DNA from 2 places in the Gluconobacter sp. OJA genome. Region 1 is predicted to be linked to the other one. Evidence: riboswitches for the same ligand, from Rfam matches in the RefSeq annotation. Region 1 holds a riboswitch; the other holds the start of a gene.
The links. A riboswitch is a leader RNA that binds a small molecule or an ion and turns the genes downstream of it on or off. The one in region 1 is predicted to bind fluoride.

Region 1 (20,505 bases):
ACGTGCCACCGGCTCTGATGCATTGGACCTATCCGGTTCCCCTGCGGTGGCCAGGCATTCCCAATGTCGTGACGATCCACGACATTATTCCACTGCTCCACCCTGAGTTCAGCGACACTCCGGTCAAGCGCCTTCATAGACGTCTGAAATTCTGGTGTGACAATGCTGATGCCATTGTCACGGTTTCAGAAGCGGTCCGGCAGGATCTGATCCGTTTCTTCGGACTACCTCCGGAGAAAATCAGCATGCTGTCTCAATCGGTTTCGTTTCCAACAGACCTCATGGCTGAAGCGCTGACTGTCGAGGCTCCTTGTCCAAAAGACGGTTTTCTCTACTTCGGCACGATTGAACGTCGCAAAAATGTTGGACGACTGATCGAAGCCCATGGTCGCTCTGGAACAACTCGCCCGTTGACCATAATCGGCGCTTTAGGATTTGGGGGAGCAGAAGAGCTTCATGCCCTCAAGCATCATCCAGTTCCTGAGCGCGTGCGGATCCTGCCCTGGTGCAGCCGCCCGGCCTTAGTTCGCGCCATCAGAGAAGCACGATGCGTCGCTTTTCCGTCTCTGGCGGAAGGCTTTGGTCTGCCTATTCTGGAAGCCATGCTTCTAGGCACCCCCGTTTTGACGAGCCTGGGGCATGCAACAGAGGAAATTTCAGGAACTTCAGCGCTTCTTGTAGACAGCACAAACGTAGAAGCATTGGCTGGAGGCATTAAAACGCTCGACCAAGACGATGCATTATGGGCGGCTCTTTCGTCTTCAGGCCGGAAACGTGCACAGGACTTTGCTATTGAACCCTATGCACGACGCATGAAGAAATTCTACCAAACCCTGCTGGATGGGTGATCGCCCGCGATAGAAAACCAGTCATCTAGCAGTTATTTTAAATGGAATTTCGATAAATACTTTCAGATTACTGTATCAGTGAAAGTGCTTGCGCTACGCTCTCTTCCCAGGAAAGGGTGCAGAAGCTTTCTGTCTGTAACGTATGGTCTGTCCTGTCACACCCCGAAGCAGCGTAATGCATAATCGCGTCCAACCATGCCGGCCCGTCCAGAGGATCGAGATAGCTCGCCGCATATCCTCCGACCTCTCGTAAAACTGGAATATCGGAACAAAGCGCAGGCACGCCCAGCGACAAAGCTTCCGCAAGTGGAAGCCCGAAACCTTCGACAAATGATGGGAACAGGAGCCCGGAGCTGCCTTTCAGAAGGGTTTGAACCATCGTGTCAGGCAATGACTGGCACTCAATGACGTGTCCCTTGAGGGCTGGTGCGCGATCTAAAAGATCAAGAATATTCTCGTTCTCCCAGCCACGCTTTCCTACGATTACCAGTACAGGGGCCGAGGATGGTGCCTGTTCAACAAGACGACGCCAAACATTGAGCAAGAGAAGATGGTTCTTACGTGGCTCAATGGTGCCCAAACATACAAAATAGGGTCGTCCTTTGAGCTGATCGCGAATTGATGCGTCCAGTTCCATCGTGCGTGTATGGAGGTGAGGAGCATCGACCCCGTGAAGAACTGCGTGGACTGGAATATCGACTGAGAGTTCCCTCAGATGTCGACAGACCGTTTCCTTCACGTAGTGCGACGGTACAATAATGGAATCAGCATAATGTGCGACTGTCTTGAGACGGATTTCATGCCGCGCGGGCTCTCTCGGGCGAGAATATTCCGGGTAGTCTATCGGAATAAGATCATGAATCATCACCACGCACCGAGCACCTGTCTGCTTGAGAAAGGCACCGACCACTTTAGGGCGTGTCAGATGATGATGTGAAACATTAAGGTATATTGTGCCAGGAGCCATTGCCGCAGGCCGATGCCAGAACAGGCCACGATTAATCGCACCGCATAGGCGCGCGGCCGGCCGACCGGAACCAGATTGTCCCCACTGAAGTTCCAGGGCCTGTATGAACCGCCGCGCCGTGGCCTGGTCAATCATTCCCATCACACCAATTGGGTGCATGGCACAAAAGCGCGTTTGTTCTGATACATGAGCCAACAGGTATCGCGCATAGGCCAGCTCGACCCGATCAATGCCCGTTGGTACACTCGCTCCCGAACGGGAAAGAAGGCGTGAAATATCAAGAAGAAACGGAGATGTTGCCTGACTTTCCTTCACTCAGGAGCCCCTACTGCGTCCGCAACCTTTTCTGAAAGACGTAAGAGCGGACGGCTCATTCCATGCCAGAATTCATGCCCTTCCTCAGTCGCCCGTGTCTGAAACAGTTGAGGCGAATGTCGTTCAAGCTTTGCCACGACACCTTGCACCAGCTTGGACATGGCTTCGTCTGAGAAAAAGCCACCGGCGACAAGACAGTATTCGACCAGAACGCGCCTGAATGCCGCGAAAAGCTCCATATCCGGCTTTTCCGGGGTCTTCCAGAATGCGTCGAGTGTTCCCTCGTATGTAATGCCGGGAATATTGTAGATGGCCTGCCCCAGCGTAATAACCGGAATACCTTCTGCCAGAGCCAATGTACCAGTCGTACTATTGATTGTGATGACGCCTTCAGCCTGCTTGACCAGCAAGGCAATGTCACCCCCTTCGATAAAGCCTATCCGCCCGAGCACTCCATGACGGCGCCCGGAGCACGCAATAATATGCCGCCAATCGCGCAGACCATTATCCAGAGGATGCTGCTTGATAATCAGCCGCATATTTGCCGGTGCGTGAGCCGCAAAGGAAGAAATGACGTATTCAATCGCCTCCTGCATGCCACTAAAGCCCGAATGGAGACGGACCTGAGCATCCGCATCCAACTGAAGAGGAAAGAGCATATAAGGCGCTTTACAGGCCTCAAGCCTGCTCAGAACTTTCTTCGTACGTTCGGTAACAGCCTTACGACGCGAAAACCGCTTCAGCCAGCCCATTCCCTCAACAAGGGGATGCCAAGGACGATGATTTGTCCAATGCGGGAAATACCATCTCAAAAGAAGGTCAGCAGTATTATAGGCAATACCTTCCGCTGCACGCCTTTGAAAAGAAGATGGCACGGACCTGTGAGGCAGTTGGGGAGGAAGCAATTGCGCCTCCACGCGGTAATAGTCGGGATCGCGCGGTAAACGCGAGTGGCCGTTCACGCCCCCAAGTTCAAGCGTCACCCAGTCCGGCCTGAGATACCCTTCTTCAAAGACATGCATCGGAACCTGGAGCTCTTCACAGACCTTCGCTGCGGCCATGTGATGCAGGCGACAGTCTCCGAAAATAACGACATCCGTAATTTCGCGTTGCACAATGAAGTTGCGCAGAAAATCAGGCCAGTCTTCAAGGCTTCCCCGATAGTCCACACCACCTGGGAGGCGCCAGAAAAGCTTGTCTCCGCCGTTGAAGTTAATTTTGGAGACCTTGTAGCCATCCGCCAGCAGGGCTTCTCCGACGCGCTCAAAAAACGGCCCCATCAATCCCTGTAGAAACAGGAAATGCCGCGTTTTTAGAGGTTTGAGATGTTTCTTGCCGAAGTGGCTATCGCCCGGTGCCTTCATTTCGGCCAGATCCTCATGCGTGTATATTGCATTTTCCTACGTAAACGACCTTGCAATCTTCGTAAACGCACAGTGAAAGATGTTGTCCATATTGTTGGGTCTGAAAGTCTCTCAACAAGAACTTCAGGACCACAGGGTGTTCGGGTGACCGGATCCAAATAAAGCGGATAGAGAATGAGCGCCCCTGCCACAAGCTCTTCCAGTTGCAGCTTTCGTCCCCTACGGCCGGTGCTCGGAGCCAGATCGCACGTCAGCCCCCATCCTGCGTAGAATGGATTTCCATAAGTCGTCACCGCGCGCCCCCGTAACAACGCTTCAAAGCCTGCAAGCGACGTCATGGTATGAACTTCGTCTACCTGAGCAATCAAAGAGACCATTGGGCCACCTCGTACGATCTCGTCTGCATACTGCAGGGCGATATCATCTCTGACTGCACCGGGGCGATGACCTGCATCCACATCCGGGTGAGGACGAAAAACAATATGCGCATCGGGCATCCGATCACGAACATTACGAAGCAAGGAGAGGTTGTCGCTGACGTCCCCGCAGCCCAACCGGATGGATAGATCGTTACTGACCTGCCCCGGCACCAAAATAACCGTCTTCCCGGCAGGACGTGAAAGCAAGGAACCAACGTCAGCCGTACTCCCGTATTTGGAGACATTCCGCGCTACGAGTGTGTCAATCAAATGGCGAGCGCGAGCCCGCAGGCTGTCATCGAAAGAAGTCTCCATCAGGATCTTTTCAAGATCACTGGGGCGAGAAGGATCAAAATAGATACCCGACCGATCGAGCACGATAGAACAGGGAGGGAGAAGATCACTTCCGAGCCCGACAGACCGCAGAAAGCCATCTTCAACCTGGCAAATGCCCACACCCTGAGCCTTTGCCTTATTTTTCAGTCCAGACGGGATACGGCTGGACCAGGCAGCAATTATTCCTTTGCGACGTTGCGCTTCGCTTAAAGCGCCATACATGGAATGCCGAAAAAATATCCTCTTCCGGCTCACGTTGAAAAACTCGCGAATACGCTCGCGTTTCCACCATGCCATGCCAACGCAGACCGCCACATCCCGCGTCCGCTCCCAGGCACGACGGTCGTCAGAAACGATCCTTACCGCTTCGGTTAGATCGATTGACCTGCCATCGAACGGGCTACGCCAGGAAATGGCCCGTGTCAGCCATTCGAGAGCCATTGTTTCGGAAAATACGGCCCCGCCTTCTTCAGGAGACCATATTCTCACTAACCGACCATAAACTGCACCTAGAAGCGCTACGTCGTCCCGACCCGTTGTCCAGACTTCATCAACCTGTTCAAGCATGCTGTGCGGGTCCACCTGAGACACAACATGGCCGCCTGCGGCTCTGATCGCATCGGCATGATGCAAATGCTGGGAAATAACGACGACTTTCCGTGCATCTACCTGAGCCGTAACATGCTTCCACAAACTCCAGGCAAGAGCCGCGTCTGCTGGCAGCGACAGGAGAGTATTGCGCTCAGCGGAAAGCACTACTGACGGCAACCAGAAAGCTCCCCCAATCTTTGCACGCAGGATGTCATGCAGGATCGATGCAGCAGAATGACCTGGATTTTTGCTAGAGAATGAGGAGATACATCCCAGTTCAACATCCTTGCTCTCGGCCCTTGGCGGTCGCCTGAGCAAGACCGAGTCAATCGTAGAGCCTGTGCTTGATGGATGAAATCTCATAGACATGCTTTCTAACTGAAAGCCTGCTGCATCCGAAAGCCGATTTCGAATTCATGATTTATCTTTTTTCTGCGTCGTTTCTGTGAAGAACTTTCTGTTCTCCCTTTGCTGCACGGTCGTATTTTCGATCTTATTTGACAGATTCATTCGGCCAGATCGCAGTGGCTGGCGCGGATACACACTTCATACCCTGTCTATCCTGACTTTTTACGGCGCAACACTTGCGTTGACAGGGGGCTTTTGGGTTGCCTGCGTTCTCACGGACGCATTGTTTCTAGCCCTTGTCATTGCTTCCAACATCAAGTTTCGAGTGTTGGGCGAACCCTTAGTTTTCTCTGACCTGGCGGTCGCTGCCTCATTCCTGCGTTATCCACGCTTTTATCTTGATGCGATCCCGACTTTTCTGAAGATTATCTTAATACCTGCTGCATTGCTTGTCTTCGGATGCGTCATCGCATTTTCTTCTACTGCACTTACAGCTCATTTCGCCGGGTTGCTGATACTGCTGATCTCTCTCCTGGGCCTCAGTGCTGGCTGGAAATTTTACTGGCGTTCCAATGTTATGTTGCGGCCCAATCTTGAAGCAGACATCGTGCAATGCGGATTACTTCCGGTATTGCTCATTTACACGCTCAGATGGCGAGCAACACCGTCACCGGCGCCTGCCCAGCCACTGCCCGCGCGGAAAGCAGACACAGATCCAGCCCCTTTTCTGATCATCGTACAGTGTGAGTCCTTTGCAGATCCTAAAGATCTAGTTCCCAACCATCCACTTGCTCCCCTCCATAACTTTGAGCGACTAAAGAAAAATTCCGACCACTATGGGGCGCTCTCCGTCAGCGGTTTCGGCGCATACACAATGCGCACGGAATATGCTGTGCTCTGTGGGCGCAGTGAGGAGGAGCTTGGTTTTCGAGCCTTTGACCCCTTTCTTACAGCTCAGGATGAGCATACCTTTGGGTTACCAAATCGGCTTGCAGCCCTTTATGAAAAACGGCTTTTCGTCCACCCTCACGATCTCAGGTTTTACGGTCGAGATCGCCTGATGCCTGCGTTAGGCTTTACCACACTCGTCGGCCCAGATGATTTTGTACACGCTGAAACAGCCGGCCCCTACATCAGCGACAAAGCAATCGGTGAATACCTTCACGACCGCATCGTGTCGGCTGAAAAGCCGGAACTGATTTACGTCGTGACCATGGAAAATCATGGCCCATGGGACGCAGGCCGCCTGGATGCCCCAGATGCTCTAACGGCCTGGGAACGCCACGCTCGAAATGGTGACGCTTTATTGGGGAATCTGGACCGTACATTGCGTGACTGTGGGCGCCCCGCACATCTCATATTTTTCGGCGACCATCGCCCGTCAATTCCGGGATACGTTACGCCTTCAAAAATACGGTCAACGCCTTTTATTTCTCTTTCCTACAACACTCATAAAAGTGAGAAACTTTGCAATAATCCCAAAATACATCCCTCAGAATTACAAGATATGATTTTAAAAGTTCTTGCATAATAAAGTTAATTATAAAATTTACAATTTTCTAATTCATTTAATTTTCATACCCATATGGGTGTTTTTTCCGCCATTGCATGGCCGTATCAACAATACTGTCGAGATCACTAACCCTCGGTGTCCAGCCGGTTTCTTTTCGGAACGTATTAGAATTCGCTATAAGCATTGCAGGATCTCCTCCACGACGAGGAGCAGCCTCCCATAGGACTTTCTTCCCACTGACCCGCTCTACGCTCTGGATAATTTCCAAATTTGAATACCCACGCCCAGTGCCGATATTATAAGCCACGCTTCGGGTGTCGAGCTGACACAACGCACGGATATGTGCATCAGCAAGGTCGGTAACGTGAATATAATCGCGAATACAGGAACCGTCCCGGGTAGGGTAATCCATCCCAAAAAGCTTAAGCGCAGGACGCCGCCCCAATGCTACATCGATAGTCAATGGAATAAGATGTGTTTCGGGATTATGGTCTTCGCCGGCACGTCCCGCTGGATCAGCCCCAGCAGCATTGAAATATCGAAGTGTCGCACTTCTTAAGCCGTAAATAGCATCTGCCCAAAGCAAAACGCGCTCAATGAAAAACTTGCTTTCACCGTAAGGGGATCCTGGCTGCACAGCAGCATTCTCTGGAATAGGCTCCAAACGCTCAGGTCCACCGAAGAGTGAAGCGGTCGAAGAAAAAATAAATTTCTTAACTTTATTGTCGATACAGGCCTGTATGAGATTTAACGAAGTTAGATAATTCTGACGTAAATAATGCAAGGGTTCACGCATGCTGTCTGCGACAACTGAAAGTGCCGCAAAATGCATCACGCCATCCCAAGGTCCTTGCGCAACGATTTTAGCTGTTGCGGAAAAATCCAGAAGATCGACCTGGTGAAAGCCAACACTGTCCGGCAGAGCCGCACGATGGCCAGTACTCAGGTTATCAAGAACGACAACATCGTGACCGCCATCGAGCAGAGCAAGAACGACATGACTACCGACAAAGCCGGCTCCGCCAACAATCAGGAAACGCATCCAGACTACCCAGAAATTATGTAAATTACACGATAAAAAAATATTCCCAACTCACGAATACCAGAAATATTTTTTCGAGCAAATAAAAATAAACTGCCACCACATTCAAATCAAAAATATTACAATATAAATTGAAAGCAATAATAATTACGGAAAAATAACATAGTTCATCGTCAAAAATTTTAACCTGAACCTACTCACCCACAATGCTCACCCGAAAACAATAATTTTTTCAAAAAATTCTTATTGCGAATAATTATCATTTGAATAATAGTCCCGCTTCCTTCATCAAGCCACCGCGTGAGTCCCGTGCCCAGCAATTCCCGAATTACCCCTGCTATTGCCGGTTTGTGCCTTGTTTTCAGCCACGCTCACGCCGCTGACCAGACAACGACGACAACCCCATCAGACAACCATACGAACAGGAAATCGACGTCCACTCCTGCCAAGATGGAGCATATCTCCGTACGGGCACGCAGAATGGCGACCGTGGCGACGTCTGCAACGAAGTCGGATACGCCGCTGATCGAGACGGCTCAGTCTGTCACGGTCATTACACGTAATGAGATGGACGTTCGAGGCGTTCTGAACCTCAATCAGGCAGTCCGCTACACAGCAGGCGTCACTGCGGACCAGCGCGGCGGTGCGGTTGGCACGCGTTACGATCTGTTTGCTCTCCGCGGCTTCTCCGTCCCAACGTTTCTGGATGGATTGAAACTCCAGGACAGCCCCACAGGATACGCGGTGGCGCAGACCGATACATCACGTCTGGATCGGGTTGAAATTCTCAAAGGCCCCGCGTCTGCACTGTATGGCCAATCCAGCCCCGGCGGCCTGACGGCCCTCTCCAGCAAACTACCCACCGACCAGCGCTTCTACGGCGGGATCAATACAACGGGAGGCATGTTCGACCTTTATCGCGTCGATGCAGATGTTGGCGGATACGCAACAGACAATGGGTTTGTTCGGTACCGCCTCTATGGCACCGTCAACGGGCAACACACACAGCTAACCCGCACAGGAAGCCGCCGCTTTTCCATCAGCCCTGCGGTGACCTTCGGCGGGAATGGGCCAACAACTCTCACGCTGCTTGGAAATTACCAGTACGACCCTGAGAACGGGACTTACGGTGGCGTCCCATTGGTAGGCTCGCTCAAGCGGGCGTCATACGGCTATCTGCCCAGAAATTTCTATGATGGTGATTCATCCTTCGAAAAATACAATCGTCGCCAAGGGGCCATCACCTACATCTTCACTCATACATTCAATAATGACTGGAGCTTCACGTCTCGCGGCCGTTATGACGATGTAAAGACCCAATACCGCAGCGTCTATGACATGGGGTATTATGTCAGCGACGATACGCTGGCCCGCTCAGCAATCGAGACGTACGAACGTACCCACAACCTGGCGTTTGATAGCCAATTCAAAGGCAAAGTCCGGACAGGCCCGCTGCAGCACACGCTGATGTTCGGTTTTGATTACATGCAACAGAGCGCGACAGAAGTGGGATTTTATGGCGCAGCACCAGACCTGAACGTCTTTCATCCGAACTACAAAATGGCCATTGATCCGATGTCTCCATGGGTCAACTATCGGACGGACTCCCATCAGGTGGGCGCTTATGGGCAGGATGAGATCCGCTGGGACCGCCTGATCCTGACGGGCAGCATCCGCAACGACTGGTATCGCTCCCATCAGGTTGAGTCCAACTACAATTCAGACAGCCGTCAGAGCCCCAGCCAGATTACCTGGCGCGCCTCCGGCCTCTACCATTTTGATTTCGGTCTCGCGCCGTACATCAGCTATTCGACATCTTTCCAACCACAGTCTGGCGCCGTGTCCAGCGATGGCGGAAAGACCATGCATCAGGCTGCCCCGTCTCTCGGAAAGCAGCTTGAAGGCGGTGTGAAATATCAGGTTCCGGGAACCAGCATCCTGCTGACAGCGACCGGTTTCCACATCGAACAAACCAACGTTCTGGTTGCTGTCGGGAATACGGGGTACAGCACCGCCAGTGGTCTGGTTCATTCAGATGGTTTCGAGTTCGAAGCACATGCTGAGCCATATAAGAACCTGATGGTCACAGCATCCGTCAGCTTCCAGAAAGTCCGTGACGATTCAACCGGCAAACCCCTGATGCAATCGGGCAAAGGGAATTCCTCGCTGTTTGTTTTCTACACGATGCCATCCGGCCCTCTGAAGGGCTTCGGCTTTGGCGGCGGTATGCGATATTCTGCTAAGACCTATGGTGGCGAAGCATCTTATGGCAGCGTCTGGATTCCGCAGTATGCACTCTTTGACGGATCTATCCGCTACGATCTCAACAATCTATCCCACAGACTGCATGGCTGGACAGTTGCTGCCAGTGTCCGCAACCTGTTTGATAAGAACTATGTGGCGAACTGCCTTGCTTACGCCTCTTACAATCAGGAATTCTGCTATTATGGCGAACGCCGCAACGCACAGGCGAGCGTTGGCTACACCTGGTAAGTCCGGTCCGGCGCGCCAGCATCTGACCTTGCGTTTACTGGCGGCATTGCCCGGCGGATACGCATTGTCAGCGCTTGGAGGGATCTGCCTGAGCCTCTGGCTCCCCCTCTCCCGCGCAGATTGCGCTATGGCCGGCATCCTTGTCGGCCTGCTGGTCTGGCCGGTTACGTTCATGGCCTGCTTTAGCGTTGCCGATGGTCGCAAAGCTTTTGGCGTCACGCTGCTTGCGACACTCCTTACAGGAGGACTGGCTCTTTTAGAGGGCTGGAGACCGTGAAAAGCAATTTTCGCGTCTCCATGGCCTGGCTGCACACGGGCCTTGGGCTGATAACTGGATGGGTTCTCTTCGCAATTGCCCTGTCCGGAACGCTGAGTGTGTTCCGCCAGGAAATCAGCGTCTGGATGCGGCCAGAACTGAGCGCCACCAGTATCTCCCCGATTGAAGCAAGCGCTCACGCCGTAGAGTGGCTCACACAGAATGCCCCCGCATCTCCGGCCTGGTATCTGAATGCACCGACACAACAGGAGCCATTCACACTAGGGGTCTGGTCTGACCCCAAAGGCGTGTATTTGCAGAAAGCACTCAGCCCACAAACCGGCAGCCCTGACGGCATTCGACAAACCTTTGGCGGCGAGTTTTTCTACCGCTTCCATTTCGAGCTTCAACTCCCCTACCCGTTTGGTCGCCTGATCGCCGCCATCGCCGCGCTGGCCCTTGTCGTCGGCCTGATTTCCGGCGTCATTATTCACCGTCGGATCTTCACGGATTTCTTTACATTCCGTCCGGGAAAAGGACAGAGAAGCTGGCTGGATGCGCATAACCTTCTAGGCGTTCTGGCCCTGCCCTTCCACCTCATGATCTCCTTCACAGGCGCAGTTACGCTGGGGACCCTGCTTCTCCCATGGAGCACACAGGCCATTTACAAACATGATCTGATGGCGTCTTACACAGATCTGAATCCGGCCTTGAATACCCGTCCGCCCAGCGGCCATCCGGGCCATCTCGCGCCCATCCTTCCCATTCTTCAGGATGCAGAAAGACGCATCGGTGAAGCCGGCATCGCACAGATCTATATCTTCAATCCGACCGATCAGGCGTCAGTGATTACCATCACATCGGGCAACACGAACACCGTCAGCATGACATCACACACCCTGAATTTTGACGGCACGAACGGCCACCTTCTCAGCGAACATGTCGAAAAGCGGCCACTCATTGGTGCTTACACATTCCTGTATGGTCTTCACGTCGCACGCTTTGCGCCCGGTGTGACGAGATGGCTTTATTTTGTGTGCGGACTGATGCTGACCGCCGTTATTGGAAGCGGAATGCGCCTCTGGACGATCAAACGCCTGAGAAGCAACCCTCATCTCGGACACGTGCTGACAGAACGCCTGAATGTGGGGGTTCTGGCCGGGCTTTCCCTGGCGTTTGCATCCTATTTTCTTGCAAACCGCATCCTCCCCGCTGGCCTTTCGGGACGGGAAAATCATGAAATTCAGTGCGTTTTCATCATGTGGGCTCTCGCCCTGATTTTCGCCCTGTTCCGTAAATCAGAAGCAGCCTGGACCGAACTTCTGGCTGCCTGCGCTCTGGCATGTCTGGCCATTGCTGCCCTGGGGGCGCCATGGCGTGATAGTGTCAGCGCCGCGACAAGTGTAACGGCCGCACTTTTTGCCGGGTCGTTCGCCTATGCCGCCATCAATACCTATCGCAAGAAAAGACTTTCCCCATGATGGGGGCGACGCTGCTGTGTGGGCAGATTTCCATTCTGTTGATGGCGGCGGGTTCTGCTCGTGGCAGCGGAGTTTTCTTCAAAAAAGCCACGTCGGCGTCCTATCTGCTCGGCCTCAGACTGACAGGCTTCGCACTGCTGGGTTTAAGCCTGATGCTTCAACTCCATGGATCGCAAACGCCCATCATTGATGTCATCACATGGCTTGGCCTGCTCAGCGTAGAAATATTGCTGGCAGCCCTGCTCTGCACGACATTGAACGCCAAGAAAAATCCACCGCGCCGGAAATAGCATCAACGATTGCAGACATCTCGCAGCGACTGCCCCTGCTCTTTTGAGAAAAGAGCCAGTTTAGGCGTCCCGATCCTTTGGGAAAGATAGATGCCGGTATGGCCGGACACGAGATAAGCGACGAAACAACCAGTCGCGTAATAAATCACATCGGTCGCGCCGAAGAGCTCCACCGCCATGAATGTACAGGCGAGAGGTGTATTGGCTGCCCCGGCAAACACGGCCACAAACCCCACCCCTGCCAGAAGATCAACTGGCACACCCAGCAGAGGAGACAATGCGTTTCCCAAACCCGCCCCGATAAAGAAAAGGGGCGTCACTTCGCCGCCTTTGAAGCCGGTTGCCAATGCGACAAGAGTAAAGACCAATTTCCAGAACCAGCTCCAGGGATAATATCCAGCCCCAAAGAAGTTCAGAATGCTCGCCCCGCCCTCCACATGTGAGACAGTGCCGAGGCCAAGGTAGTCCCGCGTTCCGAGTATCCAGACCAGCAGCAACGTCAGCACGCCACCAATTGCAGGCCGTATCCAGGCTGATGGACAAAGGCGCTGGAAGACGCCTGCCAGGCGATGAACACCGTCCGCAAACGCCCGGCTTGCGAGACCGAAACACACGGCAGCAAAACCGACCTTCACCAGCAAAACGGCGTTGACGTGAAACATCGAACCGTCTGCCGCGGCGATCCCCCGAAAGCCGACATGATAAACGGCATGGTGGATACCCCATGCATGACACGTCCAGTCTGCGACAATCGAGGCCACCGCAACCGGCAACAGAGCCGCATAATCAAGCCGGCCAAGCGTCAGAACTTCCAGTCCGAAAACAGCCCCTGCAACAGGCGTTCCGAAAACGGCACCAAAACCTGCGGCAATCCCCGCCATGAGCAACAGGCGCATGTCCTGCACGTGCAGCCGAAACAGGCGGCCAATTGCAGCAGCAAAGCTTCCTCCGATCTGAACGGCCGTTCCTTCCCGACCAACAGATGCGCCGAAAAGATGACTGACAACCGTTCCAAACAAAACCAAAGGCGCCATGCGGAAAGGGACGCCCCCACCCGGCTTATGAATTTCATCAATAATCAGGTTATTGTCGGCGGCTGATTTCCCGCCAAACCACTGATACAACAGCGCAACGCCCACTCCGGCCAGCGGAAGGCCAAAGATCAGCCAAGGGGCCTCAAACCGTATGTCCGTGGCCTGGTCCAACAACCAGAGAAACAGGGCACAAACAGATCCGACACTTCCGCCAAGCAGCAGAAGCAGAAAGCCCCATCGCAATGTCGTCACAGCCACGCGGGGGAAATTATGGAAAGCAGGCATCGGACGCAATTCTCCTGTCATGCTTCTAAAGAAGCGAGTTTGACAGGAATCATCAGCATCTCGGGGAGGAGAGCGGTTCGACCAGTATGGTCAGGCAGAATCCATTACCGTTGTCGAAATGCTAGCGTTCAAAGCCAGCGCTGTCATCCTCGCAATACAAAAAAAACGGCCCTCCCTGTTTCCAGGAAGAGCCGTCCTTCTCTCAAATGCATATCGCCGCCAGATCAGAACCCGACAGAGATATTCCCCGTCACACTAAAGCGCGGATAGAGGTAATAGGTCGGCGTTCCGCTGGCACTGATCGTGCTGCCGTAAACACCCTTGGCTGCCTTGGCATTGGACACGAGGCTGTAGGCGCCAGTCCGGACGAAATCGCCGCCCAGATTGCTGAAATTCAGCTGGAACTTCGGTGCCTTGAACCGGCCGTAGGAGTTGAAGCGATAACCCAGTGACAGATTGTCCGTCAGATACCCTGGGATTTTCTCGTCATTCATGAACGTCGAATACTGGGACGACACGTAGCTGACGCTGCCATTCGCAAAGAAATGGCCATCATCATACGTCAGGCCCGCACTCGCATGCACATGCGGAGACTGAACGGCCGTCTTGCCCTTGGTCGGCAGCAGATCACTGACCGTCTGACCATTCAGGGTGCCCGTCGTGAGGATATTGGAATCCATCGTGGCGTTCAGATATTCGACGGAAACATACGGGCTGAGATGGTGCCACGGATGTGCTGATATCATGAAGTCAACACCGCGCGCGGTCTGGTTACCCGCGTTAATGGTGGAACTGATGGCCTGATTGTTGATGTAAACGCTCGTGGACAACAGACGGTTGGTAATGGAGTAGTTGAACAGCTCCAGATCCGTCATAAAGTAATCGTTATCAAAGCGCCAGCCGAGTTCTTCCTTGATCGAATACTGCGGCTTCGGGTTGTACGGATTGCCAACATAGCCACCCGTCTGTGCATCATAAACCTGCCCCAGCGATCCCGGATCTGGCATGCGGAAGTCGCCTTCGGCATTCACATAGATCAGATTATGCTGATCAATCCGATAGCTGATGCCAACCTGCGGCAGAGGCACAACCTGGTTCTGCTCGGTGCGGGGCGTTGACGATGCGCCATTGACCGTCCAGCGATTGATCATGGCGACCTTGATGCCGCCATTCAGCGTCAGGCGATCATGCAGGAACTTGGCCGTATTCTGGAAGAACAGCGAATGGATCTTCCACCCGGCATCCCCCTGGTACGGCATATAGCGGGTTCCATTCACATACAGCCCCTTGGAGGTATTGTACGGGAAGTACTGGCTGCCATTGGTCTGCAACACGGAATACATGTTGTTGACCTGATTATCCTGATAATCGAACCAGTATCCCAACTCCATATGATCCCAACTGACCGGATCATAATTCAGCTTCGCCACCGTCCCAGCGTGCGGACGATAAACGCTGTAGTAAGAGGCTGAGGGCACACTGCCGGAAATGGGCGTTCCACCCTGGCCAATGGTCGCGTTACGGCCCGCTCCGCTAAAGAGGCTTCCGTTATAGGTATAGCCACCGTTGTAAACGTAATATGGCTTGAAATCGAAAGAGAATTTCGCCGGCAGATGAATGTGGACAGGCAGCGTTACGAAGACCTGATCCCACATATTGCCATTCAGCATCCCGTATTTTGACGGGTTCGACGGATCATAGCTGGACGAGTAATTATACGTCCCGATCCCGTCTTTCTTGTCATAGAACTGCTTTGCCGTCGGCTTGAGCGGCTCCATCGTGAACTGGTGGTTCCATGAGACAAAGAGGTTGACGGAAGAGCCATCCTCAAAGTCCTTCGCGGCACCGAAATCGAGATGACGACGCTCGTTCGTTCCTGGCCCATTCCAGTTCCGGGCATGTGTATGGGAGAAGGACGCAAACGTGCGGATGCCGGAATTGCCGATGTCACCGCTCTCAACACGAAGGAACTCACGGGACATGTTGTTTGTGCCGTACGAGAAATCCATCAGGCCGCCGAACTTATGAGACGGCGTCATGGTCTGAGAGTCCATGATACCCGCGGCAGCGGACGTTACCGGCAGATCAATGGCAGACGATCCCGGCGTAACGGAGATCATGTTGACGTTTTCAGTATCAACGTTCTGATTCAGGTAATACGCGGTCGCGACAGGCACACCATTCAACAGAATGCCCATGTCTGAATCGGTCAGGCTTCGGCTGTTGATCTTGCCACCAAGAATACCAGAGCTATCGACAGTAGAAACCGTGACGCTGGGCAGGTTCTTGATCATGTCCAGCGCCGTACTGGCTGGGCTCTGCATCTCGATATACTGGCGCGTGACGGTCTGAACCGAGTGCGATGCCATTTCGTGGCGCATCATGCCACCGCCACCATTCAGCGCCTGACGGGACACACGGACAGAAATTGCTTCCGCGTCCTTGGCATCAACAGCCGTGCGATGATGAGCAGGTGCCACATGAGGATGAACTGGCGCAGCATGCTTACCCCGAGCCTGTGAGACCGCAGCATAGGCTGCTGCATCACAAAATACTCCGGCCAGTACAGTGGCTGTCAGCAGTGTGAGACGTCTGGCACCAAAATTCATCTTCACGCGATCCTAAGATGTGTCGTTTTGCGGCAGAAAATATTCAGAACGTCGACCAAAGCAAGTCGGGCTAAGAACTTACTGATCCTATATTTTGAATTTTATTATGGTTTTTTATCGTATGTGTCTTTTAAATCACACATATAGACAATATATATTTTGATATAATTTATTTATACAGCAGTAAATTCTCAAATATTCCAATATATACTTTAAAATATTACTGTACCTACAAATAGCATCAATCTGTTGCCTATAATAGAACACCTATCGGAGATGAATATTTCTTTTCGATATCTTTCCTGTATGGTGTCCTCATTATGAGAGCGGAACGACGGTAGAAATACATGAAACTTATCTCTTTTGTGCAACAAATCATGCCACCCGCCTTTTCCATGGGCTGCCTGGCAGCACTCGCACTCACAACAGCGCCGGCCAAAGCCAAAGAACAGCCTTGGGATATCCGCGCCGTCGTACTCACCACATACGAAATTGGTGAAGATACCGGAGACCGGGCAGGAGAATTCCAGCCCTGGATCGAAGGAGAGCATCTCACAGAGAAGGTTCCGTTCCCTCTCGGCATTCATCCGATCTACACGGATGCGCAACATCATCTGTTAGTCGTCGTAACGGGAACACCGATTGCCTCGGCAACGACATCCGTCATGGCCCTCGCAACGGATCCGAGATTCGATCTGCGCCATGCTTACTGGATGGTGGATGGTATTTCCGGCTTTGACCCCACCGTCGCGTCCGTCGGTTCAGTTTCAATCGCGGACTATGTGGTTGGAGACATCACGCGTTACATCGACAAGCGGGAAGCTCCGAAAGAATGGCCATACGGCTATTTCATGATCACCGCTCAGAAGCCCAATCAATACGCTCTGTCGGGCGGGGATGCGCCCGATGGCAGCATTCAGCACAATAATGCATTCCAGCTAAATTCTTCTCTGGTGCACTGGGCTTATGACCTGACCCAGACCGTCACACTGTCTGATCCTCCGCAACTCGAAGCCCAGCGCAAGCTCTACAAACCAACCGACATCGCTGCTGGACGCCCAGCTGTCGTGACGGGCGGAGACTTCGGCTCGGATACCTTCTGGCATGGCAAGATTATGACCGGTTTTGCTCGGGACTGGGTACATCTTCTCACACAGGGCAAGAGCCATTTTGTGTCCAGTGACATGGAAGACTCTGGCATTCTCGAAGCCCTGACACGCCTTGGGCAGGCCGGTCGCGTGGACAGCAGCCGTGTTCTGGTTCTTCGCAGCGCCTCAAATTACACTGAGCAGCCTCACGGCATGACAGCCGTCCAATCCATGAACAGCGGCTATGACGGAGAAAAGGTAGCCTTGGATAATGGATACCGTGTGGGCTCCCGCATCATTCATGAACTGCTGCAACACTGGGACAAATTCGGCACCCAAACGCCCTGAAGAAGCCTCACCTTCTGTTGCTGGCATAATATTGCGAAGTCTTGCTGAAGGGTTCATACAGCATGTCAGACTCTCTTTTCCGTGAGGGAGCCTGACACAGAAGCGCCTATCCGCTTCAGCCGCCGACCGGACATGTTTATCGATTGATCGTGCCCCCTTTGACGGCTCCTGCAAGGTGCTTCGCGGCCAGACAGGGGATCACACATGAGCCGAGAAACCAGCGCCACTCTTTTTCTTGAAAAACAGGGCGTGCCGTTCAGTCTGCATGACTACGAATACAATCCGAATGGCGGCCTGATCGGCATGCAGGCGGCTGATGCCATCGGCGCTGATCCAGGCAGTGTGCTCAAAACCCTCGTTGTCGAAATCGACAAGAAACAGCCAGTCTGTGTCGTGGCCCCCGCTCATCAGAAGCTGAATTTGAAGAAGGTCGCAGCCTTATTCGGCGGCCGGAACGCAAGAATGATGAATCCGGAAAAGGCCCACGAACTGACAGGCTATCAATCCGGCGGGACAAGCCCCTTCGGCCAGACCACATCTATTCCCGTTGTCCTGTCTCAGGATGCCATGGGACAGGAAGCCGTCTACATCAACGCTGGCCATCAAGGGTTCGTGGTGCGCATTTCCCCCGCAGACGCTCAGCGTATCACCGATGCCAAGGTGGCCGATGTTGCCGCAGACTGAGACGCCCTCTTCAGCACAAACAAACGCCGCAGTCACAAAATTTTCCCTGTCGCGTCACTTGTCCGCTGAGCAGAAAGATCTTTTAAACGAGGTCCTCTCGTTCTGCTCCGCGCATCTGTCAGATCAGAGCGCGCTCCTCATCATTGAAGGCGCTGCCGGCACAGGGAAGAGCGTTGTCCTCAACGCAATTTTCAATGCAATTCAGACACGCGCACGCTCAAAGAACCCAGATGATCCCATGACGGGCACCCGCAACATGCTGCTGGTCAATCATCCGGAAATGCTGAAGCTTTACCGTAATGTCGCTGCGGAGACGCCAACTCTTCGCAAGGCCGATTTCGACAGACCTACGACGTTCATCAACCGCCTGCACAAAACCAATCAGACGGCAGACATTGTTCTGGTCGATGAAGCCCATCTGCTTCTCACCCGGGCTGACCGATACAATCATTTCCAGCAACAAAACCATCTCGAAGAAATTCTGGCGTTGGCCCGCGTAGTCGTTGTGGTGTTTGACCCGTTACAGGTGCTGAAATTCAAGAGTCACTGGTCTGCGGATCTGCTTGATCGTTTCAAAACGGGTCGGGCAACCCAGACCCTGCACTTAACCACGCAATTTCGCGTCGAAGCGGGTCCAGAAGTCCGGCATTGGCTGGACCAACTTGCAGCGGGACACGTGGGAAGGCGCCCTAAAGACCCAGACTTTGATCTGCGCGTTTATGACGACTGCGCCCAGCTTTACGATGATCTGAAAGAGCGGAATAACGAAGTCGGCCTATGCCGTCTGCTCTCAACTTACGACTACCCTTATCGGCTGGATGGAGAAGACCACTTCATCAAAGAAGGACGTTTCCGCCTGCGATGGGATCGCTCCAAACCCGATGAAAAGCTTCCTTGGGCTGAACGCCCCGATACGATCGACGAAGTCGGCTCGGTCTATACAATCCAGGGCTTTGACCTGAACTATGCTGGCGTCATTCTAGGCCCTTCTCTGTCGTATGATGCTCAGACTGACAGTATCCGCGTCGATCCGACCCGCTACGAAGACAGTGCTGCCTTTCAGGGACAGAGCGGAATTGTTGCTCCCCAGATGGCGAAAGAACGCATCATTCTGAATGCGCTGAATGTCCTGCTCACCCGCGGGATGAAAGGTCTTTACCTATACGCGCATGACCCTGCGCTTCGAGAGCGACTACGCAACAGCTAGGGCCAGCCTGCTGCATGATAACTTTCCAGCCTGGAACTTTAACGCTCAACTTAACTTGAATTGTTACCCGCACAGCGTTCTGATCCAGTGCGGCAAGGAGATTGGTTCATGACACTTCGCTATCCAGCCCTTCTTGCCGCACTTGTTGGCGCCCCATTAATTGCTTCCACTGCCCACGCTGCGGAAACAACAGACAAAGGTTTCACAGCCTCCGGAAACGTTGAAATCATCGGGCGCTTTACCGATGCGCAGCCCTCCGGCATTGCCGCACTGCCAGATGGCCGGCTCGTCCTTGGCTTTCCCCGGAGCGTCAAAGACCATTCCGGGCCACGTCTCGCCACATATGCTGACGGCCACCTGACGCCGTTCCCAAATGCCGAAACACAACAGGATTTCGTGTCCCCTCTCGGCATGACCGTTGATGCAAAAGAACACTTCTGGGTGCTCGATGAAGGAATGCTGGCAGGCAAAGGAACGATCACAGGCACGCAAAAGCTGTTTGAAATCGATCCTACGACCAACAAGGTTCTGAACGTTCTGACCCTGTCGGCGCCAACTCTTTTGCCAGACAGTCACGTCAATGACGTTCGGATTGACCTGACACATGGAAAGTCTGGGACCGCGTTTATTACTGACACTTCGACAAGCACCCATCCGGCGCTGATCGTCGTGGATCTTGCTTCCGGGCACCAGCGCCGCATTCTGGCCAATACGAAACCCGTCATGCCCGAGAACGGTTTTGTCGCTGTCATGGATGGCAGAGCAGCCCGGTACAATCCAACCAAAGCTGAAATGCCCCAAGGGGGCGCCAATGGCATTGGCCTCAGCCCAGATCAGCAAACGCTCTATTGGCAACCGCAGACAAGCCGTCGCCTCTATGCGGCGCCCACGTCAGTTCTGTCTGACTGGAAAGCCACAGAAAAGCGCATCGAAGCCTCCGTCCTCGATAAAGGAGAAAGCGGGATGGGAGACGGCATGGCAACCGGA
Region 2 (8,831 bases), on a different contig from region 1:
GGTTATGTCCATATCGATGTGAAACATCTGCCAAAATTACAGACAGCAGATGGGGACCGGCGGAAACGTTTTCTGTATGTCGCCATCGATCGCTGTTCCCGTTCAGTGCACCTGGCTGTTTATGACGCGGAAAATGCGGATAATTCCGTTGATTTCCTCAATGCCGTCAAATCGGCCTTTCCTTTCCGGATCACCCATATCCTGACCGATCGTGGCTCCTGCTTTACAGCGGACGCCTTCGAAAAAGCCTGTCATGACATGGGAATCGACCGACGCCGGACCAAGGCTTACTCCCCTCAGACCAATGGAATGGTGGAACGCTTCAATGGCCGTGTCGCTACAGAAGTACTGCAGGTCTGTGTCTCAAACCATGAAGATCTGGAAATTCTGCTCAGAGGCTTCTGTTTCGCCTACAATCATCGCCCGCAGCGTGTTCTGGGCGGCATCGCTCCCGCCCAATGCATCATCTCATGGCTTGAAAAACATCCCGCGTCACGTAATCAAGACTATATCAAACCGGCTGGTCGTGACATCATGAAACAGGTCGACGAAATCCTTGATTACGCCAATGACGTCTCGCAACCTGACACTGCCACGGCGGAAACACGTCTTCTGCGTAATGCGGGGTCTGCGCCTTGCCGTTCCATTGCACCGGATCGGCCAACGCCGCAGCAGTCGACAGCACGAAAGTCGCCGCAGCTGTGGCCAACAGGGTTTTTCTTATTCTTGACGGTGTCATGGTCGTTCTCACTTCACGTAGCCGAAACCGGCATGTTGCAGTTCAGGGATCGTTGCCACGATGCCGGGGGTCAGGACGACGCCGTCGATCAGGTGATTGGTCAGTTCGGCGGCCATCTGCTCGTGTGACAGACGATCGGGATTGATACCTTTCTCGATCAGCTTGCCCGTCTGCTCCCAGATCGCGTTGTGGCAGGCCATGAAGACGACGCCGCGTTTTTGCAAAATCGGGATCGTGTTGCCTGCCGCTCCGAAAAGGCCTTTCGTATCCTCGTGAGCCGAAGCATCGAGAGCACCGTCTGGCGTTTTGATAAGCGTGTTTGACGCAAAGGCCGGCCCGGCGAGCTTCGCCAGCTGATACTTGTCCCAGATTGTCTGGTCATAGAGGGCAAGGTGAGCGGAGCCATGCGTGGCCGACACCGCGAGAAAGTCCGGGTGTCTGAACGAAAACACCTGTGCGTTAACGGAATTGCGCATCAGGTTGAGCCAGGGGCTATCGATTGCTGTGTTGTCCCAGACCTGCTTCCGCTCGCCGCGATAGGCGATCACCAGATCAAGTGCCTGGGCGTCCCACATGTGCGGGTCGTCGAGCACCATCGGCACGGTCCTGAAATCGCGGCGGCGCGGGGATCTGGCCAGCTGCGAGGTCAGCACGGCAAGATTGCCGGTTCCGTCCGCATGGGACGAGGAAGATCGTGCTGCCAAGGCAGTGGAAGTGGTGGCGATCGTGGCGCCGGCGGTGGCCGCCATCAGGCCCAGCAGGGCATGGCGACGGTCGGCGCGAAGGTTTGAAGTCATGTCGTTCATAGTCGGTCTCCTTTGGAGAGCCTGATCATGCGCTTCTCTTGATCACCTGAACCAACTCATTTGAAAGCACGAAACGTTCGATTTTCTTGATCGCTCGTCGATGTGACTTCGGTCATAGCCCCTGAAAGATCACCCCGGAGGTCCATTTCAGGCCGATGAAAACCCGCACAGCTCCACGATCGCTGGCGACACCGCCCCCGAGACCACCGCTTATTGTTACTGCCGGCTCCAGAATATGGTTAAAGCCGATATCAACGAAGCTCGACAGGCGTCGTTGCCTGGTTTGCTGCTGACGCACCACATCGGCGACCAGCGCAGTTCGAGGCCCTATCAGATGCGAGCTGACCATCCCGACCATCCATCGTTTCGGCCGCTCGTCAGGCCGAACCCTGAAGGATCGCGTCCAGGCGATTTCTATGCCGACCCTGGGCGCTTGCCTGGAACGGCCAAGCGATTTCGTCGCAACGAACTGGACGCTGTCGCGTGGTCCCTGATGGCCGCCCCCATAAGGCTCCTGGCGGATGAGCGATATGAGCATGGCCGGAACGTAGCGCCCCTGCTGGCGGAAGTTCCATTCCACTTCCGCGCCCGCCAGATTGCCATGAACACTTGACGCGTCGCCGAACTGACGCACGGGCGCAAAGCTCAGTTCGATCCGGCCGGGCAGCCCCAGCTTGATGGCCGGACCACCCCGCGCGCTGTAGCGCCCGTCGCCGGCTATACTCACGCGCTCGGCCGTTTGCAGCGCGACATGTCCTGACGGCGTGACAAAGGCGTCCTTGAGCCTGACGGGTAAATTAGCGCTCAGACCCTGGGGATCGCCCTGCGCGTGCACCGGACCCGTCAGGCACCAGGCAAACACGGCGCACAGGCACGCCCCCACAAACTCATTGGCCCTGTTGCGCAACAATGCGGCGTTATGGCCGCGGTGCCTAGCCCACGGCAACGAGAACAGCACCGAGGGCGATCAGGACAACCCCGCCCCAGCCTTTGGCGGACATATGTTCGCCCAAGACCAGGACGCCGAAAATCGCCACGAAAACGACACTCAGCTTGTCGACAGGCGCCACGCGCGCCGCATCGCCCAGCTTCAACGCGCGAAAATAGCATAGCCATGATGCTCCCGTGGCGAGACCCGACAGCACGAGGAAGAGGACCGTCCGCCCACCGATGGGGTCTAGCGCGCGCAGCTTGCCGGTGAGGGCAAGCAACGTTCCCAGCACGACGACGATGACGATCGTGCGCACGAAAGTTGCGATATCAGAATCAACCCCCTGAACGCCGAGCTTGGCGAGGATTGCCGTCATTGCCGCAAAGGCGGCTGATAACAGAGCCCATACCAACCAAGGGGGCACACCTGAGCCATTCATGATCATGATGCCCTATCGGTTAGGCGTCTTCTTCGGTTGCGGTCTGGGCGATGCGGATGGCGCCCGTGTTGAACCCGTCGGCCGTGATATGGCCCAGCGCCACGGCACCGATGCAGAGAATGACCGACGCAGCCACGTTCACGGACGCCCGCCCCCAGGCATCGTTACGGATCAGGTCGAGCGTCTGCAGGCTGAAGGATGAGAACGTCGTATAGCCGCCGCAGAGCCCGATCATCACGAAAAGACGCATGTTTTCCGACACCGGATAGCGCCCGTCCGCAAGGGTCAACGTGCCGAAGAAACCGATCACGAACGAGCCGAGCGCGTTGATGGGGAGGATCGTGCCCCATGGGATGAAGCGGCTGATCGGCATGGCCGCGACGGAAACCAGGTAACGCGCCAACGTGCCGAGAGCGCCTCCGACCATGACGATAAGACAGGTTGTAAACGACATGCCATTCCCTTTCTGCGCGAGTTCGGACGGAACCCGCTGTTTCGGGCGGCGAAATGCAGACGCACTCCCACCGCCATTGTGTCGCGGTAGGAGCCATCAGCCCTTGCGAGGGCGGTTGAAGGGGGAGCTCCATCCCCTTGTCGGGAGAGTTAACATAAAGCGGTCGCAGTGCGCTACTTCAGGGTGCCGCCGTCGGGGCATGGTTAATCCCGAGAAGAGCCGTTTCCTGTATTTGTGACCTGCCAGCCCTCCTTTTTTGTTGCTCGCCCTCACTGCCGGGCGCACATAATCCCGATGACGCGCGAACAGCAGAATTTCGTCGTCCTGGACAAGGGGATGGGGTTCCCCTGAAACCGCCGCAAGGCTGATGACTCCTCTGTGCCGCAATCGGTACGAGGAGACATGTGCGCCTCTCTTCGTCCCGAAGGTCGTTTATCTTTGGAGTGGAGATCTATCATGCACATACTGGCCATTCTCGATCGGCCTGGGCCGGCGCTCCAGACCCTTCGCACCGTCGATAGCCTCATGGTGCGTTTGCAAGATTGCAAGGTGACGATCCTGCATCCGCGGCAGGAGACCAATCCGGACTTCCAGTCTGAGGACGAAGGCATCGAGACGCAGAGCGAACACGCCGAGTTCGAAAAGCGCGAACAGAATTTGAGTGGTACCTTGCGCGACATCGCCGAGCGATGGATGACGACGCTCGCGGACACGGGCTCAGCACAATGGCTCCAGGCGATAGGCGACGTTCGCAGTATCGTCGCCGAACAAAGCCGGAAAGCCGATCTCGTGGTCGTCGGCAGACACATGCCAAGCGACCCCGACCGGACCAGAAAGACTCTCATGGCAGCACTTTTCGATGCCAACGCCGCCGTATTAATCGCTCCTGAGCAGGCGCCCCGGACGATCGGCGTTCGTCCCGTCATTCTGTGGGAGCCGTCCCGGGCGTTGGATGCCGCACTATCGGCGGCATGGAAGTTGCTGCTGACTGCCGAACACGTGACCTTCCTGATCGGAGCGCTCCCTGATGAATGTATGCCTGATCCTGCCCGGCGGTTGATGGATGCCGGCATCAGTGTCGGTATCGACCGTTTTCGGATTGATGACGGTGAAGGGATCGCGCTTCGCGATCATGCACTGCGCGCAAATGCGGATATTCTCGTTATGGGCGCCTATACGCATCCGCGTTTCTTCGAAAGGCTTTTCGGAGGCGTGACCGAGGACATTCTTGCCCACGAGATGCTGCCATTGTTGATCCATCACTGAACATCGATGCCGATGCCGCGCTTGATATCCCAAGCGACTTCACGCGCGGCATTGGACAACTCAGTTCCCCATGTAAGGGTGATTAGCTCCGGGCGTGAGCGCCGTGTAGAGCTGGTCGCGAATATTGTCGAAGCCGATCGTCAGCCACCGGGCAGAGGCGCCGTCTGTGGCAATCTGTCCCGAGGTGCGGGTAATTTCTTTCGATCCGTCACACATGGCTGCGGTGACCTGAGTCAAACCGCCTTTCGGCCCGCCTTGGGCAAATTCCGTTTCGGCGGAGCAGAGTTCGTCCTTGGCAGGCAATCGCACGGCGTTGAGATACATCACGATACGACGGCTGTCTGCCGATGCCACGCCGTCCTGTGTCGGATAAAGGGCAGCCAGCGTCGCGTCTGTCTGACCCGGAACCGTTCCGATGAACTTGACGGGCAGGCTCTTGTAGTCCCACCACAGACGCGCCCGTTCATGCGAGGGATTGTTGCTGCTGGTGATTGCCGTTCCGCATCCGCCAAGCAGAGCCAGTCCCGTCAGGACGGAGGCGAGAGGCAGAACCTTCGATTTGCCAAAAATTTTCATGGAAGCCTGTTCCCGTGATCGCATTTCGGCGCATGATTTTTCGGAGGGGCAGAGACACTCTCCGGAATGCAAATCATTGCCTTTCGAGCTTCGCGGCCAGGACCGATTTCCCGCCTCGCTTCTCGTGAAGACTTTGATACGATCAGGGGACGAGGCTGAAAATTGAAACGTATCGCTTAGAACGTTCGATAAAATAGATTACCGGGTTGCTCTTTCACCCGGAAGGCCTCATTCGAGAAAAGCTCAGCGCCCTGCAACGCGTTTCTCAGGGTAATGCGCCGCAATGCGCTGGTTCATTGGATACACGGTCGACGAAATCAGGCCGTACGCCGATGCGCTCTACTCCGGGGTTGCGATGCAGGGAGAGACGAACAGATTTCCCGCCCACCCGCTGGCGAGCGTCTTGGCCGCGACGACCAGCCACATGATGGCGAGCATCACGCAGAACACCGTGCCCGCGACGCCGAAAAACCCGCAATCGAGCATCGCACCGAGCCGGAACGTTGCGACCGTGTAAACGCCCAACGGGAAAGTATAGCCCCACCAGCCGAGATTGAACGGGATGCCCGAGCGCCAGTAGCGCGCCGTGATCAGGCACGCCATCAACCACCACCACAGCCCGAAGCCCCACAACAGCAGCCCCGCCAAGACCCCCATGCCGTGGGCCGCGATGCCGATCTCCCGCAGGCCATGCAGCGCCATGATTGCAGGTGCGTCCCCACCCAACACCAGCATTCCGAGCGCGCCCGTGCCGATCGGTCCCAACGCCAGCCAGCATGACGCCGCCATGCTCTCATGCGGCAGTTTGTGCAGCGCCATGCGTAGCGTCAGGATCGTCAGGATGCCGAACGCGACCGGCACCGAATACGCCCAGAGGACATAGGACGTGAGCAGCACGGTGAGCTGCGTGCCCGCATCCGCCAGATGCGGCGCGATCTGTCCCCCGGATGCCCCCGCCACTTCGGCCGCCACGACCGGTAGCAGCCAGATCGCCGTCATGCCTTCCAGACGATGCTCGTGCCGTGTGAACATCAGATATGGGATCAGCACCCCGCAGGCGATCGACATCGCCACGTCCAGCCACCACAGCGCATGGGCGATGCCCACGATGCCCTCACCGAACAACGAAATGCCGAACGCGATGCCGCCGTTGATGATTGTCGCCAGTCCCATTGGTATGGTGCCGAAGAACATCGATACCGTGCCATGCCCGAAGATCCGCCGCGCCTCGTGGCCGAACATCATCCACCGCGCGGCATAAAGCCCGGCGAACAGGGCAAACAGGGCGATGTTGAAAAGCCACAACGCTGTGCCGACGCCGTGGAGATACGAACCGGCGACGGGGATCTGCGGTAGCGCGAGGGCCAGGATACCCGTCCCCATGGTGGCAGCGAACCAGTTGGGCGTGAACTGGCGGATCATCTCGCGCGGATGGGCGAGGTTCTGCAGCGGCTTCGTCATGGCTTGTTCACTGTGACAGGGGCGCCCAGCAGGGCGAGAAAGGCAGTTTCCGCCGGCGACAGGCGGCGTTGCGGGTGGCGCAGCGCGCGGAACTGCCGGTCCGGCAGGTTCATGGGCACGGCGCATAGCAGCCCGGCCTCGATCCGGCCCGCCACCACGCTTGCCGAGAGCACAGCAGCAGCGGTCCCCGTCTCCACGGCGCTGGCCATCGCCTCGTTGGACGCGACCTCCAGCATCACGTCGAGATCGGCCGGATCGACGCCGAGGGCGTGGAGTGCGTGTTCGAACTCGATGCGCGTGCCCGACCCGGCCTCGCGCAGAACCCACGGGCTGCGCGCGAGATCGCGGGTCGCGGGCGGGGTCGACGCCCATGGGTGATCGGGGGCCACGACCAGCAGCAGCTGATCCTGAGCGACGACATCGCTGTGCAAGTCCGGCGTCGGCAGATCGCCTTCCACCAGGCCAATCGACGCCTCGCCCGATTGCACCCCTGCCGCAATATCGCGTGTATTGGCGATCGTGACGTGTAGGCGAATGCCGGGATACGCGGCGCGGAACGCATTCAGACGCGCGGGCAGCCAGTAGCTCGCTATGGTATGGCTGGCATGCAGGCGCAGGCTGCCGTCGCGCAGGCCCGCGAGGTCGAACATCCGCTCGCGCGCGATGTTTGCGCGGTTCAGCACGGTGCGCGCTTCCTCAAGGAACAACCGACCGGCCGGTGTCAGTTCGATGCGGCGACCGATCCGGCTGAAGAAAGCAAGCTGGAATTCGCCCTCCAGTTGGGTCACGGCATGACTGACGGCGGATTGCGTCAGATTGAGGAATTCGGCGGCCCGGGTGATGTGCTCGCGCTCGGCGACAGCTGCGAAAATCCGAAGTTGTTCCAGCGTCATGACACTACCGCCCGGGTCAGGGCCACCAGCACGGCACAGCCAAGGGCACCAAGCGCAATCGTTAGCGCGCGCTCCATCCCAGGACCGACCGAGTAATGCGTCGTATCCGCCGCGATTGCCGTACGCGTGGCTTGGAACCGCCGATACGCTGCGGCGAACAGAACAACGCCGAGCGCGACGAACACGACGCCCAGTTCGGCGGTGACCCCATAAGGGCGCGGTGCGGCGGCATCGTGCTGGTCTGCCGCCAGACGCAGGAACAGGTCAAATTTCGCCAGTACGCCGCCGAAGGCCACAATGGCAAGCGCCGTGCGGAGCCAGGCGAGAAAGGTCCGCTCATTGGCTGCGTGATCGGTATAGCGCGGGATCATACGGCCTGCGCCAGCCGGTCGGCGACCTCACGGGCCTGCACGCGGATTTCCGGAATGGCAATGGACTCCAGCAGCACGCCGAGCCGCGCCGGGCCGATTGTAAACAGATCGTCCGCCACGTCGCCCTCCGCGTTGATGAGCGCACCGTCCGGCGTGCAGGACAGGCCCGCGCCCTTGAAACCAGGAACTATCTCACCCCGATTGAACAAATCGTGCAGCAAGGGCGCGTCTGCGCGTTGGTATTTCAGGCTGGGGCCGGTACAGTTGATGACGTGGGCGGCGGTGATCGTCATGTCGTCGCCGGCCCTGACGATCAGGCCATCTTCGCCGGTGCTGATTGCGGTCACGCGCCCGTCAAGCACGCGCAAGGTTCCGGCCTGACGCTCCTGGTCAAGGATATCTGCAATATGCGGAGCCATACGATGCCGCAGGATTTCCCAGCGCCGTAGCAAATGCCGCTGGAAACGGGATTTTTCGACATCCGGCAGCGCCAGCCACAGCGTGTTGATGACCGGACGCATGCTGTCCACCGCCGCCCGCCAGTCGGTGCCGCGTTTCAGTGCCGCATGGAAAGCGCGCAGGTAGGCGAGTGCGGTTGATGCTGTATTTCCGGGTGTAAAGACAGGTGCTGGCAGCTTCGTGTATGCCGCATGCCGTTCGGGAAACAGGCCGCGACGCGACAGGGCCGTCACCTGTCCGCGGTGGCCGTTCTCCCGCAGACGCAGTAGTACGTCGATCGTGGTCAGGCCGGTGCCGATCAGCGTCACCGCGTCATCGGGCGCAACGTTGGCCAATGCCCGTTCATCCCAGGCGTTGTGGTGATAGCGGCCGGTGTCGTCCAGTTCGCGCGGGATACCGGGCAGGCGCGCCGGATCGAAATGCCCGGAAGCCAGCA

Region 2: linked by a shared signal. The riboswitch ahead of ABDK75_RS14585 (universal stress protein) and the one ahead of ABDK75_RS03510 (voltage-gated chloride channel family protein) in region 1 are both predicted to bind fluoride.

The regions. Positions count from the first base shown of each region.
Region 1 is NZ_JBDIWI010000001.1:752,721-773,225, reverse strand. It holds gene ABDK75_RS03560 (glycosyltransferase family 1 protein) at 1-848, shown strand, start outside; gene ABDK75_RS03555 (glycosyltransferase family 1 protein) at 916-2,130, opposite strand; gene ABDK75_RS03550 (capsular biosynthesis protein) at 2,127-3,494, opposite strand; gene ABDK75_RS03545 (hypothetical protein) at 3,491-5,017, opposite strand; gene ABDK75_RS03540 (LTA synthase family protein) at 5,286-6,719, shown strand; gene galE (UDP-glucose 4-epimerase GalE) at 6,757-7,743, opposite strand; gene ABDK75_RS03530 (TonB-dependent siderophore receptor) at 8,053-10,236, shown strand; gene ABDK75_RS03525 (hypothetical protein) at 10,190-10,513, shown strand; gene ABDK75_RS03520 (PepSY-associated TM helix domain-containing protein) at 10,510-11,973, shown strand; gene ABDK75_RS03515 (hypothetical protein) at 11,970-12,263, shown strand; gene ABDK75_RS03510 (voltage-gated chloride channel family protein) at 12,266-13,582, opposite strand; fluoride riboswitch at 13,619-13,700, opposite strand; gene ABDK75_RS03505 (TonB-dependent receptor) at 13,807-16,191, opposite strand; gene ABDK75_RS03500 (purine nucleoside permease) at 16,539-17,627, shown strand; gene ybaK (Cys-tRNA(Pro) deacylase) at 17,832-18,311, shown strand; gene ABDK75_RS03490 (DUF2075 domain-containing protein) at 18,295-19,518, shown strand; gene ABDK75_RS03485 (L-dopachrome tautomerase-related protein) at 19,627-20,505, shown strand, end outside.
Region 2 is NZ_JBDIWI010000003.1:110,267-119,097, forward strand. It holds partial or broken gene ABDK75_RS14560 (IS481 family transposase) at 1-448, shown strand, start outside; gene ABDK75_RS14565 (transcriptional initiation protein Tat) at 748-1,545, opposite strand; gene ABDK75_RS14570 (hypothetical protein) at 1,658-2,272, opposite strand; gene ABDK75_RS14575 (EamA family transporter) at 2,478-2,921, opposite strand; gene crcB (fluoride efflux transporter CrcB) at 2,935-3,369, opposite strand; fluoride riboswitch at 3,450-3,515, opposite strand; fluoride riboswitch at 3,693-3,753, shown strand; gene ABDK75_RS14585 (universal stress protein) at 3,826-4,635, shown strand; gene ABDK75_RS14590 (hypothetical protein) at 4,696-5,211, opposite strand; gene ABDK75_RS14595 (TDT family transporter) at 5,551-6,672, opposite strand; gene ABDK75_RS14600 (LysR substrate-binding domain-containing protein) at 6,669-7,565, opposite strand; gene ABDK75_RS14605 (YidH family protein) at 7,562-7,936, opposite strand; gene ABDK75_RS14610 (FAD/NAD(P)-binding protein) at 7,933-8,831, opposite strand, start outside.